2 regions of the Sanguibacter keddieii DSM 10542 genome follow, and region 1 is predicted to be linked to the other one. Evidence: riboswitches for the same ligand, from Rfam matches in the RefSeq annotation. Region 1 holds a riboswitch; the other holds the start of a gene.
What was found. Region 1 has a riboswitch for S-adenosylmethionine ahead of SKED_RS17200 (rhodanese-like domain-containing protein). Riboswitches for the same ligand answer to the same signal wherever they lie in the genome.
Positions count from the first base shown of each region.

Region 2: another riboswitch for S-adenosylmethionine. It lies ahead of SKED_RS00280 (methylenetetrahydrofolate reductase); the one in region 1 lies ahead of SKED_RS17200 (rhodanese-like domain-containing protein).

Region 1 covers NC_013521.1:3,914,871-3,922,316, reverse strand. The annotation lists gene SKED_RS17235 (hypothetical protein) at 1-579, shown strand, start outside; gene SKED_RS17230 (siderophore-interacting protein) at 699-1,736, shown strand; gene SKED_RS17225 (DUF4303 domain-containing protein) at 1,745-2,281, shown strand; gene purS (phosphoribosylformylglycinamidine synthase subunit PurS) at 2,444-2,722, shown strand; gene purQ (phosphoribosylformylglycinamidine synthase subunit PurQ) at 2,719-3,435, shown strand; gene SKED_RS17210 (DUF1345 domain-containing protein) at 3,562-4,227, opposite strand; gene SKED_RS17205 (O-succinylhomoserine sulfhydrylase) at 4,296-5,549, opposite strand; gene SKED_RS17200 (rhodanese-like domain-containing protein) at 5,556-5,987, opposite strand; SAM riboswitch class I at 5,994-6,096, opposite strand; SAM riboswitch class IV at 6,208-6,321, shown strand; gene SKED_RS17195 (aminotransferase class V-fold PLP-dependent enzyme) at 6,369-7,446, shown strand, end outside.
Region 2 covers NC_013521.1:55,183-62,628, reverse strand. The annotation lists gene SKED_RS00290 (DUF2238 domain-containing protein) at 1-378, shown strand, start outside; gene SKED_RS00285 (glycosyltransferase family 2 protein) at 375-1,271, shown strand; SAM riboswitch class I at 1,279-1,383, shown strand; gene SKED_RS00280 (methylenetetrahydrofolate reductase) at 1,390-2,454, shown strand; gene metE (5-methyltetrahydropteroyltriglutamate--homocysteine S-methyltransferase) at 2,466-4,823, shown strand; gene SKED_RS00270 (sugar phosphate isomerase/epimerase family protein) at 4,921-5,805, shown strand; gene SKED_RS00265 (hypothetical protein) at 5,915-6,292, shown strand; gene SKED_RS00260 (PadR family transcriptional regulator) at 6,527-7,342, shown strand; gene SKED_RS00255 (LCP family protein) at 7,386-7,446, opposite strand, start outside.

The DNA.
Region 1 (7,446 bases):
TCCGCCCGTCTCTGGCTGCGGGCCTACCCGCGCCGGTGGCGGTTCTCCTGCGGCGAGGACCTCGTCGGGACGCTGCTCGACCTCGCCGGGCCGGATGCGCGGACGGTCCGTCTCCGTGACGGGCTCTCCGTACTGTGGGCCGGGTGGGCGCTGCGGTTCCGCGAGCACCCGCCGCTGCTGCCGTGGCTGCGGTACCGGCTCTTCGGAGCCGACCTTCCTGTCGATTACCGGGTGTGGATGATCGACGACCTCCTCGGGCGGCTGCATGCGCTGCGGTGGTTCGTCGCCTATCTCGTCCTGCTCGTCGTCTCCATGGGAATGTTCTTCGGTGTGGTCGGAGACCTAGACGTGTGGACGCAGATGCTCTCCGGTTGGCCGTGGTGGGTCGCCTTCGGGGTCCTCAGCACTGTCGTCGGGCCTCGGTACAGCGCGCGGAAGGTCTGGCGCAAGCACGTCAGCGGCTGGGTCCCGCCCGAGCTTCGCCCTCGTCGACAGCGCGCCGAGGCGGTGCGTGAGCTCGCCGAGTTCCGGGCGGCGAGCGGGTACGAGGGGCCGAGCAGCCCGCTCGCACGGGGCTGACAGCGCCTCCCTCACACGGGGCTGGTGTCGCCTCGGGCGGTGCTGCGTGTGGGATCTCGCACACCGTCCTGCTGAGTTGAGCCTTACCTCTCCAAGGTAAGGCATGCCATACTCGAAGCATGACGACGACAGCGACGACCGAGACCGTCACGCGTGCCGAGCCCGCCTACCGTGTCTTCGACGTCACCGTCGCCCGGGTGCAGGAGCTCAGCCCGTCGTTCGTGCGTGTCACCTTCACGGGGCCTGACGCTGCGGCCTTCGGCACCGACGGGCTCGACCAGCGCATCAAGCTGGTGCTCCCCAACGAGGCCGGGCACCGTCCCGACGCCGCCGACTTCGAGGGTGACTCCTGGTACGCCGCGTGGCGCGAGCTCCCTGACGAGCTCCGCTGCCCGCTGCGCACCTACACGGTCCGCGCCGTCCGTCCGCACGTCGGCCTCGGCGAGGTCGACGTCGACATGGTGGTCCACGTGTCCGACGACGGCCACGACGGCCCCGCCGCGCGCTGGCTCCAGACCGTCGAGACCGGCACGCCCTGCGTCCTCATCGGTCCGAACGCTCGCTACGACGGCCCGGCGTCGGGCATCGAGTGGGCGCCGCCCGCGTCGGCCACCACCCTCGTCCTCGCGGGTGACGAGACCGCGGCCCCGGCCATCTGCTCCATCCTCGAGTCCCTCGCCCCCGGTACCGAGGCGCAAGCCTTCGTCGAGGTCCCGCTCGAGGCCGACGCACTCTCGCTCACCCTGCCTGCCGGGGCGTCGATCACCTGGCTGCCGCGCAGCCGCGGCGGATCCGACCCCGTCGAGCACGGCAGCCTCCTCGACGGCGCGGTCCGCGCCCACATGCAGCTCTGCGCCGCCAAGCAGGCTGCCGGCCTGTGCGACACCTCGTGCCACGACGTGCCCATCGAGCGCATCAGCCTGCCCAAGGGCCAGCCCGCTGCGGAGCTCGAGGACGTCGACGTCGACACCACCATCCTCTGGGAGGTCCCGACCGCCGACACGTCGGCCGGGCCCCTCACCGACTGCTACGCCTGGATCGCCGGAGAGGCTGGCGTCATCAAGCTCCTCCGCCGCCACCTCGTGAGCGACCTCGGCATCGACCGCCGCTCCGTCGCCTTCATGGGCTACTGGCGCCGCGGCAAGGCCGAGGGCTGACAGGAGCCGTGACCGCCGCCGGTCGCGGAGCCGGCAGCGTGCCGGAGGGGGACGTCGCCCTGACGGCAGTGATCGCCCACGCCACCCGGCAGGCGGTCGAGCAGCTGCACGCCGAGCACGACGGGCCCTTCTGCGTGTACGCGCTCGCCACGAGCGGCGAGGCGCTGCGCCCCTACCTGGTCGTGACGCCTGACGGCGAGACCCGGTGGGACCTCCCCGACAGCCCGTTCGCGGTCTACGGCGACGAGCACCTCGCCAGCCTCGAGCACCTGTTCACCGCGCGCGGTGACCTCTTCGACATGTCGCCGGCCGATGCCGCCACGGAGCACGACCTCCGGCTCGCGGCCATGGAGGCGGCTCTGCGAGCCCTCGACGTCGAGGGGCTCTTCGGGACGGGCGTCGCCCGCGAGCAGGTCCTGCTCCTCGTCACGACCCTGCCGCCGGACGAGACGGACGCAGCCTTCGCGCGTCGTCTCAACCCGGTCGGCCCGCTCCTCACGGCCTGGCTCGACGAGGCGTCCGAGGGCGGCACGTCGGGTCGATGACCGTGGTCGGTACGGCCGCGAGACGCGGCCCCCGCCCGTGCGCCCGCGCGATAAACTGTGCGCGAAGCACGCAGGGGACCGACCGGGCGTCTGACGCCCGAGCCTCGCAGTGCCTCCGCCCTCACGCCCTCGCGTGACCAGAACCGAGCACTAGGAGCCCCCGTGGGACGCGTAGTCGTCGACGTCATGCCCAAGCCCGAGATCCTCGACCCGCAGGGGAAGGCCGTCGCCGGCGCCCTGCCGCGGCTCGGCTTCACCGGCTTCACGAGCGTCCGCCAGGGCAAGCGCTTCGAGCTCGAGGTCGACGGGCCGGTGACCGACGAGGTCCTCGCCGCCGCCCGCGAGGCCGCCGCGACCGTGCTGTCCAACCCCGTCATCGAGGACGTCGTTGCCGTGATCGACGCCGCGAGCCTCGAGGCCGTCCCGGGCGCCCAGGCATGAGCGACGTCCTCACCGGCGCGCGGATAGGAGTCATCACCTTCCCCGGCACGCTCGACGACCGCGACGCCGCCCGCGCCGTCCGCATCGCTGGCGCCACCGCCGTGCCGCTGTGGCACGCCGACGCCGACCTGCACGGCGTCGACGCCGTGGTCCTGCCGGGCGGGTTCTCCTACGGCGACTACCTCCGCGCCGGTGCGATCTCGCGCTTCGCCCCGGTCATGGACGTCCTCGTGGACGCCGCGAAGGGCGGCCTGCCCGTCCTGGGCATCTGCAACGGCTTCCAGATCCTCACCGAGTCGCACCTGCTGCCCGGCTCGATGATCAAGAACGACTCGCTGTCCTTCCTGTGCCGCGAGCAGCGCCTCACGGTCGAGAACGCGGACACCGCCTGGACCCGCGGCTTCCGTGCCGGCCAGGAGATCACCATCCCGCTGAAGAACCAGGACGGCCAGTTCGTCGCCGACGAGCACACCCTCGACGAGCTCGAGGGCGAGGGGCGCGTCGTGTTCCGCTACGCGGGCGAGAACCCCAACGGCTCGCGCCGCGGCATCGCCGGCATCACCAACGCGGCGGGCAACGTCGTCGGTCTCATGCCGCACCCCGAGCACGCCGTCGAGGTGGGCTTCGGGACGGCCGCCGAAGCCGGCCCCCGTGCCGGCACCGACGGTCTGACCTTCTTCACCTCGGTCCTCGGGACGCTCGTCACCGCCTGACGCGCACCCGCCCGCACGAGGCCTCGGTCGAACCTGACCGGGGCCTCGTGCGCGTCGCGGTGGGTGCAGCGCCCGGGGTCAGAGCCCTGGGGCGTCAGAGCGCTGCGACATCAGAGACCTGTGACATCAGAGGCCTGCGACGAGGTTGACCACCGACGCGATGATCACCGAGCCGAAGAGGTACGACAGCAGCGCGTGGCGCAGCACCGCGGCGCGCAGCTCCGACGTCCTGACGTCCGTGTCCGAGATCGCGAAGCTCATGCCGATCGTGAAGGCCACGTACAAGAAGTCCGAGTAGCGGGGCGGGTCGTCCTGGTTGAAGTCGATGCCCCCGGCCGGCTCGGAGAAGTACGCCTGCGCGTAGTGCAGCCCGAAGAGCGTGTGCACGGCCAGCCACGACACCACCACGCTCACGACGGCGACCACGGCCGCGACCACCTGCGACCGGTGGTCCTCCGGAGAGGCGAGCAGCAGGACGCCGACCCCGACGAGGCTCGCGAGCGCCGCCGCGAGCACGACGAGGTGCGCCACCCGACGGGTCGGCTCCTCGCGGGTGGCGTGCGCCGCCGTCTCGGACGGGTCCATCGTCCACACGTCCCACCAGGTCCACGCGGTGAAGGCCAGCGCGGCGGCTGCCCAGCCGACGAGGGGCGCGACCAGCAGCTCGCCGAGGACCGCCGTGGCCGCGGTGCCCGCCGCTCCGACCAGCAGGCCCACCAGCAGGCGGGTCATCGGGGTGGTGCTCGACGCGGCGCGGCGCGCGGCGGACTGCGGTGCGGGCTGCTCGGTCACCACGCCAGTCAACCATCGTCCGCCGCGCCTGGGCCCCTGGCGCACGGGCCCAGCCTCTGGGTGAAGGATCAGGCCTGCAGCGCGATCTCCACGTCGTCGATGAGGTCCTGCACGTCCTCGAGGCCGACGCTCAGGCGCACCGTCGTCTCCGCGATGCCCACCGCGGCGCGCCCCTCGGGGCCGAGACGTCGGTGGGTGGTGGTCGCCGGGTGTGTGATGAGCGACTTGGCGTCGCCGAGGTTGTTCGAGATGTCGATGACCTCGAGGGCGTCGAGGAACGCGAAGGTGCGCTTCTTGGCGGCCTCCGGGTCGGTGCCCTCGGGCACGGCGAGGTCGAAGGTCACCACGGTCCCGCCGCCCGTCTGCTGCTTGAGGGCGAGCGCGTGCTGCGGGTGCGAGGGCAGGAACGGGTAGCGCACCCGGGTGATCCCCGGCAGCGTCTCGAGGTGCTCGGCGACCTTCAGGGCGGCGGCCGTCTGCGCGGCGACGCGGATCGGCAGGGTCTCGAGACCCTTGAGCAGCACCCAGGCGTTGAAGGCGCTGAGCGAGGGCCCGGTGTTCCTGATGAACTTCTGCACCGGCCCCTCGATGTACTCGGTCGAGCCGAGGATCGCGCCGCCGAGCACCCGGCCCTGCCCGTCGATGTGCTTGGTCGCCGAGTAGACGACGACGTCCGCGCCGAGCTCGAAGGGCTTCTGGAGGATGGGTGTCGCGAACACGTTGTCCAGCACCACGACGGCGCCGGCCGCGTGCGCGAGCTCGCAGACCCGCTCGACGTCGACGATGTCCTGCATGGGGTTGGACGGCGTCTCGAAGAACACGACGTCGGCCTGGGTGGCCAGCGCCGCCTCCCACTGGTCGGTCTCGTGGCCGTCCACGTAGTCGACCGTCACACCCCAGTCCGCGAAGATCTCGTCGAAGATGACGACGGTCGACCCGAAGAGTGCGCGGGCCGAGACGATGCGAGAGCCGGACCGGACGAGCGCGGCGAGCGAGGTGAAGACGGCGGACATGCCGGTCGCCGTCGCGTAGCAGGCCTCGGCACCGTCGAGGAGCCGCAGGCGCTCCTCGAACATGTGGACCGTCGGGTTGCCGTACCGGGAGTAGATGAACCGGTCGGTCTCGCCCTTGAAGGCGGCCTCGGCGTCGGCGGCACGGTCGTAGACGTAGCCCTGCGTGAGGTAGATCGGCTCGGAGGTCTCCTGGAACTCCGAGCGCACCTGGCCGCCGCGGACGGAGACCGTCGCAGGACGCAGGGAGCGGACGGCGGGGGAGCCGTCATCGGCAGGGGCGGAGGTCGAGGCGTCGGGGGCGGTCGACATCGGGGCTCACTCCCCGGCGGTGTAGGTGGTGCTCGGCAGGCCCCGCAGGCGCCAGCCGTTCACGGTGCGCTGGCCGTAGAGGTCGGTGTCGCCCTCGAAGCCCTCGAGCACGTTGTACGACGGCCCGAGGCCCGCGGCCGTGGCGTCGACGGCTGCGCCGATCGACCGGTTGCCCGAGCGGCACAGGAAGATCACCGGGCGGCCGTCGCCGGGGGCGAGACCCGCCTCGGTGAGCTGCTCGACGAAGGTCGGGTTGGGGCCGAAGGCCGTGGCCCACTCGGCGAACACGACCTCGCGGTCGCCGTCGAGGTCGGCGATGTCGGGGACACCGACCTGCTGCCACTCGCCCACGGTGCGCACGTCCACGAGGACGGCGTCGGGGGTGGACTCGAGCAGGTCCCACGCCTGCTGGGGGGTCAGGTCGCCTGCGTAGCTCATGAGGATCCTCCATCGGTCCTGGCGGTAGCACCCTCGCCCCGACGCGCGGTGCGTGGAGGGGTTGCTGCGGCGTCGTCGTGCCAGGTCACTCAGCCGCTCTGGATGGTTGTCCCCCTGAGCATCACCCCCGACCGCCAGAATGAGACAGCCAGTCCAGCATGCAAGACAGAGTGTGCTCGCTGATTGACATGGACGCCGAGGCGCGCCAATCCTTGACGCAGGTCATGAGTGCCAGCGCGTAACCCCGGTTTGCTGGCCGGCAACCCTCCTCCGCGGTGGGGTGCCCCGGGTGACGACCTGGCCGGACCCAGACGGGCTCCGGCAAGCGCGGGACTCGGTCGGACCCAGGTGCGTCGATCCCCACACCGTCCTGGAGGATCCATGTCTGCCACCCCTGAGTCCCAGTCCTGCCTGCCGGTCGTCGGCTCGGACACCCTCGTCCCGCTCGTCGACGGCCGCACGGTCACCTACGCCAATCTCGACTGCGCAGCGAGCGCCCCCGCGCTCCAGGCCGTCGCCGACCGCGTGACCCAGGTGCTGCCGCTCTACGCGTCCGTGCACCGCGGCGCCGGGTACCTCTCGCAGGTGTCGACGGCCCTCTACGAGGCCTCGCGCCAGACGATCGGCGCCTTCGTCGGGGCGCGCGGCGACGACGTCACCGTCGTCACCCGCAACACCACGGACTCCCTCAACCTGCTCGCCGGCTGCATCCCGGCCGACGCCGACGGCACCCCGGGCCGGGTGCTCGTCCTCGACGTCGAGCACCACGCCAACCTGCTGCCCTGGCAGCGGTCGGCCGGCGGCGCGACCGTGCTGCACGGCGCCGCAACCGTCGCCGAGACGCTCGAGGCGATCCGTGACGAGCTGGCCCGCGCCCCCTACGCGCTGCTCGCCCTCACCGGGGCGTCGAACGTCACCGGTGAGCTGCTGCCCGTCGCCGAGGTCGTCGCGATCGCCCACGCCGCCGGGACGCGGGTCGCACTCGACGGTGCCCAGCTGGTCCCGCACCGCCGGTTCTCGCTCGAGGCCACGGACGTCGACTACATCTCGTTCTCGGGGCACAAGACCTACGCGCCCTTCGGGTCCGGCGCGCTCGTGGGCCGTCGCGACTGGCTCGACGCCGGTACCCCGTACCTCGCCGGAGGCGGCGCCGTCCGTCAGGTCGACATCGACGAGGTCGTCTGGACGAACGCCCCGGCCCGCCACGAGGCCGGCTCGCCCAACGTGGTCGGCGCGGTCGCACTGGCCGCTGCCTGCGACGCCCTCGCGGCGCTGCCCGCCGGCACGCTCGAGGCGCACGAGGCGTTCCTGCGCGAGCGGCTGGTGACCGGGCTCGAGTCGATCCCCGGCGTCCAGGTGGTGCGCGCCTGGGCCGACGCCGCAGACCCGGTCGGCGTGGTGACCTTCTCGGTCGTCGGGCACGACCCGGGCCTCGTGGCCGCGTACCTGTCGGCCGAGC
Region 2 (7,446 bases), 390 kb from region 1:
GCTGCGGCGTGGATGGGCCTGCTCGACCTGTACGCGGCCGTCCCGTGGCTCGACCTCGCGGTGCACCTGGTCGCGACGGGGGTCCTCGCCGACCTCGCGTGGCGGACTCTCGTGCGCGTCGGTGCGGTCGCGAGCCCGCGACCCGCTCAGGTCTCCGGTGCGGACCCCTCGACGCCCGCGCGCCCGGCGCTCGGGATCGTCGTGGTCACGACGGCGCTCGGCGTGATGCTCGCCGTCCTGTGGGAGCTCGGCGAGTGGGCGGGGGCGACCTTCGTCGACGGGTCGATCAACGTCGGGTACACCGACACCCTCGGGGACCTCGCCGCCGGCGGGGTCGGCGCGCTCGTCGCCGGCGTCCTCCTCGCGAGGCGCTCGTGAGCACCGCCGAGGGCACCGCCCCGGTCCCGGGGCGCCTGGACATCACCGTGGTCATCCCGGTCAAGGACGACGCCGTGCTCCTCGCACGGTGCCTGGAGGCGCTGGCCCTCCAGACCCGGCGCCCCTTCGAGGTCGTGGTGGTCGACAACGCCTCGACCGACGACAGCGCCGCGGTCGCGCGGGCGGCCGGCGCACGGGTGGTCGTCGAGCCGACCGTCGGGATCCCCGCGGCGGCCTCGCGCGGGTACGACGCGGTCCAGGGCGGGATCATCGCGCGGTGCGACGCCGACACGCTGCCACCCACGGACTGGCTGGACCGCGTGCACCGGTCCTTCGTCGCCGACCGCGAGCTCTCCGCCGTCACCGGTGCGGGGACCTTCTACGACCTTCCCCGCCTGCGCGGGCGCGCGGCACGGGTCTTCTACATGCGCGGGTACTTCTGGGGCATGCGCGCCGCCCTCGGCAACGTGCCGCTGTGGGGGTCCAACATGGCGATCCGGGTCACGACGTGGCACGAGGTCCGCCACCTGGTGCACCGGGACGACCCGACGGTCCACGACGACACCGACCTCAGCTTCCAGCTCGGCGCCAGGGCCCGGGTCCGGTACGACCCGCTCCTCACGGTCGGGGTCTCGGGGCGGACCTTCGCCTCTCCGGCCAGCCTCGGCCGACGGTTCCGCTGGGCGCGACGGACGCTCGAGGTCAACTGGGCCGTCCGCCCGCCGTGGGACAGGTGGGCTGACCGCCTGACCGCTCCACGGGGTGACGCTCCGCGCCAGCTCGCGGGCGGCCCGGTCCCGCTGCAGCTCCCCACGGGCTCGACCCCTCGCCAGGTTCGAGCACAGAAATCCCGCGATGTGGACGGTGTAGACCGGATCGTGGATAGATCGTAGGGTCGTGGCACCATCCAGAGCGGTTGAGAGTCCTGGCTCGACGACGCCGCAGCAACCCCCCACAATGGAAGCCTCCTGAGGGTGCGGGTGCTAACGCCAGGTCCGATGGAGTGAACTCATGACGGCTTCCGACGTACCACCGACCCCTGCCGGGGGCGGTCCGACCACCGCCCCGCCGGGGCGGCACGCGGCGCGCCTGCGCCGCCCCACGCTCTCCTTCGAGCTCATGCCGCCCCGCAACCCCGCGGCGGCACCGAAGTTCTGGAGCACCGTCGACCACCTCGTGGCCGCGCGCCCCGACTTCGTCTCGGTCACCTACGGTGCCGCGGGCGGAGACCGCACCACCGCCCAGACCGTGGTGCGCCGCATCCTCGAGCACGCCCCCGTGCTGCCGATCGCCCACCTCACCTGCGTGGGCGCCTCCCGCGACAACGTGGCCGAGGTCATCGACGAGTTCCTCGCCGAGGGCGTCCGCAGCTTCCTCGCGCTCCGCGGCGACCCCCCGCGCGACCAGCCCGACTGGCAGCCGCACCCCGACGGCGTGAACTCGAGCGACGAGCTCGTGGCGCTCCTGCGCGAGGTCGAGGCCCAGCGCTGCGCCGAGGACCCGTCGTCCGCCCTGCGCTCGGCGGCCCGGCCGCTGACCATCGCCGTCGCGACCTTCCTCGACGGCAACGCGGCAGCGGGCACCACACGGTCCCAGGAGGTGCAGCGCCTGCTCGAGAAGCAGCAGGCCGGCGCCGACTTCGCGATCACCCAGCTGTTCTACGACGCCGACAGCTACGTCGGCTTCGTGGACGAGGCCCGGCGCGCGGGAGTGACCCTCCCGATCCTCGCCGGCCTGCTCCCCATGACCGACCCGGCGCGCCTCGCCCGGGTCGAGACCCTCACGGGCGTCCCCGCCCCGAAGGCTCTCGTCCGCGACCTCGAGTCGCTCACCGACCCGGCCGCCCGGCACGCGCACGGCATCCGTGCGTCCGTCGAGCTCGCCGAGGCGGTCCTCGCAGCCGGAGCCCCGGGCCTGCACATCTACACCTTCAACAAGCACGAAGCCGCACTAGACCTGCTCGAGGGCGTACACCTCGGCGGCGGACCAGCGCACCCGGCAGCAGCCGACGCCGGTCCCGACCTGGCCAGCGGGCCGTGGGTCGGCGCATCCCAACCAACCGCAGCTCTGATCTAGAGGGATGACCCATGACGACACATACTGAGCTCAGCTCTGACCAGCAGAACCCGACCTTTGCCGCTTTCCCGGCAGCGACCATCCTCGGCTACCCCCGCATCGGGCCGCGCCGCGAGCTCAAGAAGGCCGTCGAGTCCTTCTGGGCCGGCCGCATCGACGCCGACCAGCTCGAGGAGACCGCCGCAGCACTGCGGAAGTCGACCCGCGACCGCCTCGTCGCGCTCGGCCTGTCCGCCACGGACGGCTCCGTCCCCGAGACCTTCTCGTACTACGACCAGGTCCTCGACGCCGCGGTGACCGTCGGCGCCGTGCCCGAGCGCTTCGCGACCGAGGGCGACCTCGACCTCGCCGGGTACTTCCGTGCCGCCCGCGGCGAGGGCGACGACGCCCCGCTCGAGATGACCAAGTGGTTCGACACCAACTACCACTACCTCGTGCCCGAGATCGGCCCGTCCACCACGTTCCGCCTCGCCTCCGACCGCGTGGTGCGCCAGTTCGCCGAGGCCCTGGCCGACGGCGTGACGACCCGTCCCGTGCTCGTCGGCCCGGTGACCTTCCTGCTCCTCAGCAAGGCTGCGGACGACGCCCCCGCCGGCTTCGAGCCGCTGTCGCGTCTCGCCGACCTGCTCCCCGTCTACGCCGAGCTGCTCCGGGCGCTGGCCGCCGCCGGGGCTACCTGGGTCCAGCTCGACGAGCCCGGTCTCGTGACCGACACGATCGACGTGCCGCTGGGCGACGTCCTGACGGCCGTCACCGAGGCGTACCGCGTGCTCTCGACCGAGCTGGCCCGTCCCGAGCGTCCGGCCATCCTGCTCGCCGCACCCTTCGGCGACCTCCAGGAGGCCCTCCCGGTCGTGGCCGGGACCGACGTCGAGGCCCTCGCGGTCGACCTCGTCAAGGGTTCTGCGCCCACCTCGCCGGTGCGCGGCCTGGAGTCCAAGACCCTCGTCGGCGGCGTCGTCGACGGGCACAACATCTGGCGCGCCGACCTCTCCGCCAGGCTCGAGGTGCTCGAGGCTCTCGAGGGCCTCGGCGCCGGGGCCGTCGCGGTCGGCACCTCGACGTCGCTCCAGCACGTCCCGCACGACGTGGCCGACGAGCCCGCGCTCGACCCGACGCTCGCGAGCTGGCTCGCCTTCGCCGACCAGAAGGTCGCCGAGGTCGTGACGCTCGCAGAGGGGCTGCGCGAGGGCCGCGAGGCCGTGCACGAGCAGCTGCTCGCCGCGAGCGCCGCCGTCTCCTCGCGCGCCACCGCAGCAGGGGTGTCGGTCGCCGCGGTCCGCGAGCGCACCGCGGCCCTGACCGACGGCGACTTCCACCGCGGCCCGGCGCAGGAGCGTCGTGACGCCCAGCAGGAGCGGCTGGACCTGCCGCTGCTGCCGTCGACGACCATCGGGTCGTTCCCGCAGACCGTCGAGATCCGCAAGGCTCGCGCCGCGCACGCGAAGGGCGAGCTGTCCCTCGAGGCGTACGAGGACGCGATGCGTGCCGAGATCCAGCAGGTCGTGGAGCTGCAGGAGCGGATCGGCATCGACGTGCTGGTGCACGGCGAGGCCGAGCGCAACGACATGGTGCAGTACTTCGCGGAGCTGCTCGACGGCTTCGCGGTGACGCAGAACGGCTGGGTGCAGTCCTACGGGTCTCGCTGCACGCGCCCGTCGATCCTCTGGGGCGACGTGTCGCGCCCGGCGCCGATGACGGTGCGCTGGACGGAGTACACGCAGTCGCTCACGACCAAGCCGGTCAAGGGCATGCTCACGGGCCCGGTGACGATCATGGCCTGGTCCTTCGTGCGGGACGACATCCCCCTGGGCGAGACGGCCAACCAGATCGGCCTGGCGCTGCGCGACGAGATCGCCGACCTCGAGGCGGCCGGCATCGCGATCATCCAGGTCGACGAGCCGGCGCTGCGCGAGCTGCTGCCGCTGCGCCGCGCGGACCAGCCGGCGTACCTCGACTGGTCGGTCGGGTCGTTCACGCTGTCGACCGCCGGGGTGCGCCCGGACACCCAGATCCACACGCACCTGTGCTACTCGGAGTTCGGCGAGGTCATCGGCGCGATCGACGCCCTCGACGCCGACGTCACGTCCATCGAGGCAGCCCGCTCGCGCATGGAGATCCTCCCCGACCTCAACGCCTCCGGGTTCTCCCGCGGCGTCGGTCCGGGTGTCTACGACATCCACTCCCCGCGCGTGCCGTCGCAGGAGGAGGTCACCGAGCTCCTCGAGCTCGCCGTGAAGTCCGTCGACCCGGCGCTGCTCTGGGTCAACCCCGACTGCGGCCTCAAGACCCGCGGCTATGCCGAGACGACCCCGTCCCTCGAGCACCTGGTCGGCGCGGCGAAGGCAGTGCGCAGCCAGCTGGGTTGAGCCTGCGGGTGACCACGGCCCCGCTCTGCCCTCTCGGGGGGCAGGGTGGGGCCGCGCTCACGTCGCGCGTCCAGGATGGCGCACTACTGTGGGGAGCATGTCCTCCCCCGCGGCAGACGACGCGTCTGCCACCACCCCCCGCTCGGAGCCGATCAAGGTCACGCTGTCGAGCGCGTCTGTGTACCCGCGCAAGGTGGCGTACGCCTTCGAGCTCGCTGCCGAGCTCGGGTACGACGGCATCGAGATCATGGTGTGGGGCGACTCGGCCACCCAGGACGACAACGCCCTCGCGCACCTGGCGCAGCAGCACGGCGTCGAGATCCGCAGCATCCACGCCCCGACGCTCCTCGTCAGCCAGAACGTGTGGGGCGGCCGTCCCGCGCCCAAGCTCGCGAAGGCCGTCGACATGGCGCAGTCGCTCGGTGCGAGCACCGTCGTGGTGCACCCGCCGTTCGCGTGGCAGCGCAGCTACGCGCGGCAGTTCGTCGACCAGGTCCGTCAGCTGACCGAGGAGTCCGGGCTGACCGTGGCGGTCGAGAACATGTACCCGTGGCGGTCGAAGAAGCGCGAGTACGGTGCGTACCTGCCGGGCTGGGACCCGTCGGAGCACTCCTACGACGCCGTGACCCTCGACCTGTCGCACGCCGCGACGGCACGCCAGGACAGCCTGGAGATGGCCAAGACCTTCGGCGACCGCCTCAAGCACGTGCACCTCACCGACGGCAGCGGCTCTGGCAAGGACGAGCACCTGGTCCCCGGCCGTGGCACGCAGCCCTGCCAGGAGCTGCTCACGCACCTGGCACGGACGGGCTGGGAAGGTGATGTCGTCGTCGAGATCGGCACCCGCAAGGCGCGCACGGCGACCGAGCGTCGTGACGACGTGGCGGCGTCGCTGGCCTTCGCCCGCACGCACCTCGCCCACGACGTCACCACCCTCGTCGACCGGCCGCCGGCGCAGCACCGCCCCAGCGACGCCTGGTAGCAGCTGAGACGCAGCCCTCCCGGCCGCACCCTCACACCTCACGTCCCGGCGCCGATGGGGTCCCGAGGAGACGCTCGAGCACCGGGCGTCCACAGGCGAGGAGCAGACCGTGAGCGGCATCGAGCTTCGAGGGGTCACCTCGAACCAGCAGTCCCAGGGCACGAAGGGCTCGGCGGGCAGCTCGCCGGCCGAGCGCGAGTACGCGAACGCCGTGAAGGAGCTGGCCCGCCTGCAGAGCAAGCTCGCGAGCAGCGCGGCTGGCGGCGCCGAGGTGAGCGACGAGCAGATCGCCGCGGACCAGGAGGCCATCACCCTCGCGGCGGCCCGGGTCGCCATGGCGGCCGCCGCCGTCGCCCAGGAGCAGCAGAAGGCTGCCGAGGAGCGCTCTCACCAGGGGCAGGCCGCGACCCCCACGGTCTCGACGGCGGACCTCGTCGCGGAGGAGCAGCGCGCCGCGCGGCTGTCGCGGGTGGACCGCACCGCCTGAGGGCCGTCCTGACCGTCACCTGATCTTCACAGATGTGCCTTGTGAAAGATATATCGACGATATATCTTTGAGTCATCGGTCGAGCCTGAGATCTCTCAGACCAGGCTCCCGACGTCTCGGACCGCCCGCCGACAGCACTGCCCAGAGCAGTCGCCGTCGAGCCCGCGACCCGCACCGAGAGCCGGACGGCTCTCCACCACCACACATCTGTCGAACCCCTTCAGGAGCACCCTCATGCGACCCGACACCACACGCACCTGGCGCGGACAGCGCCCCACCACCGACGACGACCCGCGCACCCAGCGCGACCACCACTCCGACGACCACAGCCACCGCGAGCGCCGCGGCGGCTTCGGTCGCGCCATGCGAGGCGACGGGCCCGGCGGCTTCGGCCGCGGGTTCGGCTCCGGCTTCCCGGGCGGACCTGACGGTCCGCGCGGCGACGGCTCCGACGAGGGCCGTGGCGGACGCGGCCCCGGCGGACGCGGCGGCCACGGCCGCGGTCCGGGCGGCCCAGGCCGCGGCCCCGGAGGGCGCGGCTCCCGCGCCGGACGCGGCGACATCCGCGGCGCGGTCCTGCTGCTGCTCAGCGAGCAGCCCATGCACGGCTACCAGCTGATCCAGGAGATCACCGAGCGCTCCGGCGGCCGCTGGTCTCCGAGCCCGGGTGCGATCTACCCGGCGCTCAACCTCCTCGAGGACGAGGGCCTCATCGTCATCACGGCCGACTCCGGGCGCAAGCTCGCGAGCCTCACGCCCGAGGGCGTCAGCCACGTCGAGCAGCACCGCGAGGACCTCGTCGCACCGTGGGACCGGGCCACCGGCCAGGCCGCCCACCCCGCACGAGCGCTCCGTGAGGCGATGGAGTCGCTCGGCGGCGCCGCGCACCAGATCGCCCGCACCGGCACGCAGGCTCAGACCGCCCAGGCGCTGCGCACCCTCGAGCAGGCCCGCCGCGAGCTCTACCTCGTGCTCGCCGGCGAGACGGTGCACCCGTCCGAGGACGGCGACGCGGAGCACGGCACGTCCGCCTCCGACACCCAGGGCTGACACCCCCGCACCCGACGAGCCGCGCCCTGCGCGCGGGCCCCGGTCACCCCCGGGCCTGCGCGTAGGGCGTCGCCGTCGAGATCCCGGTGATCGGCTGGTCTGTC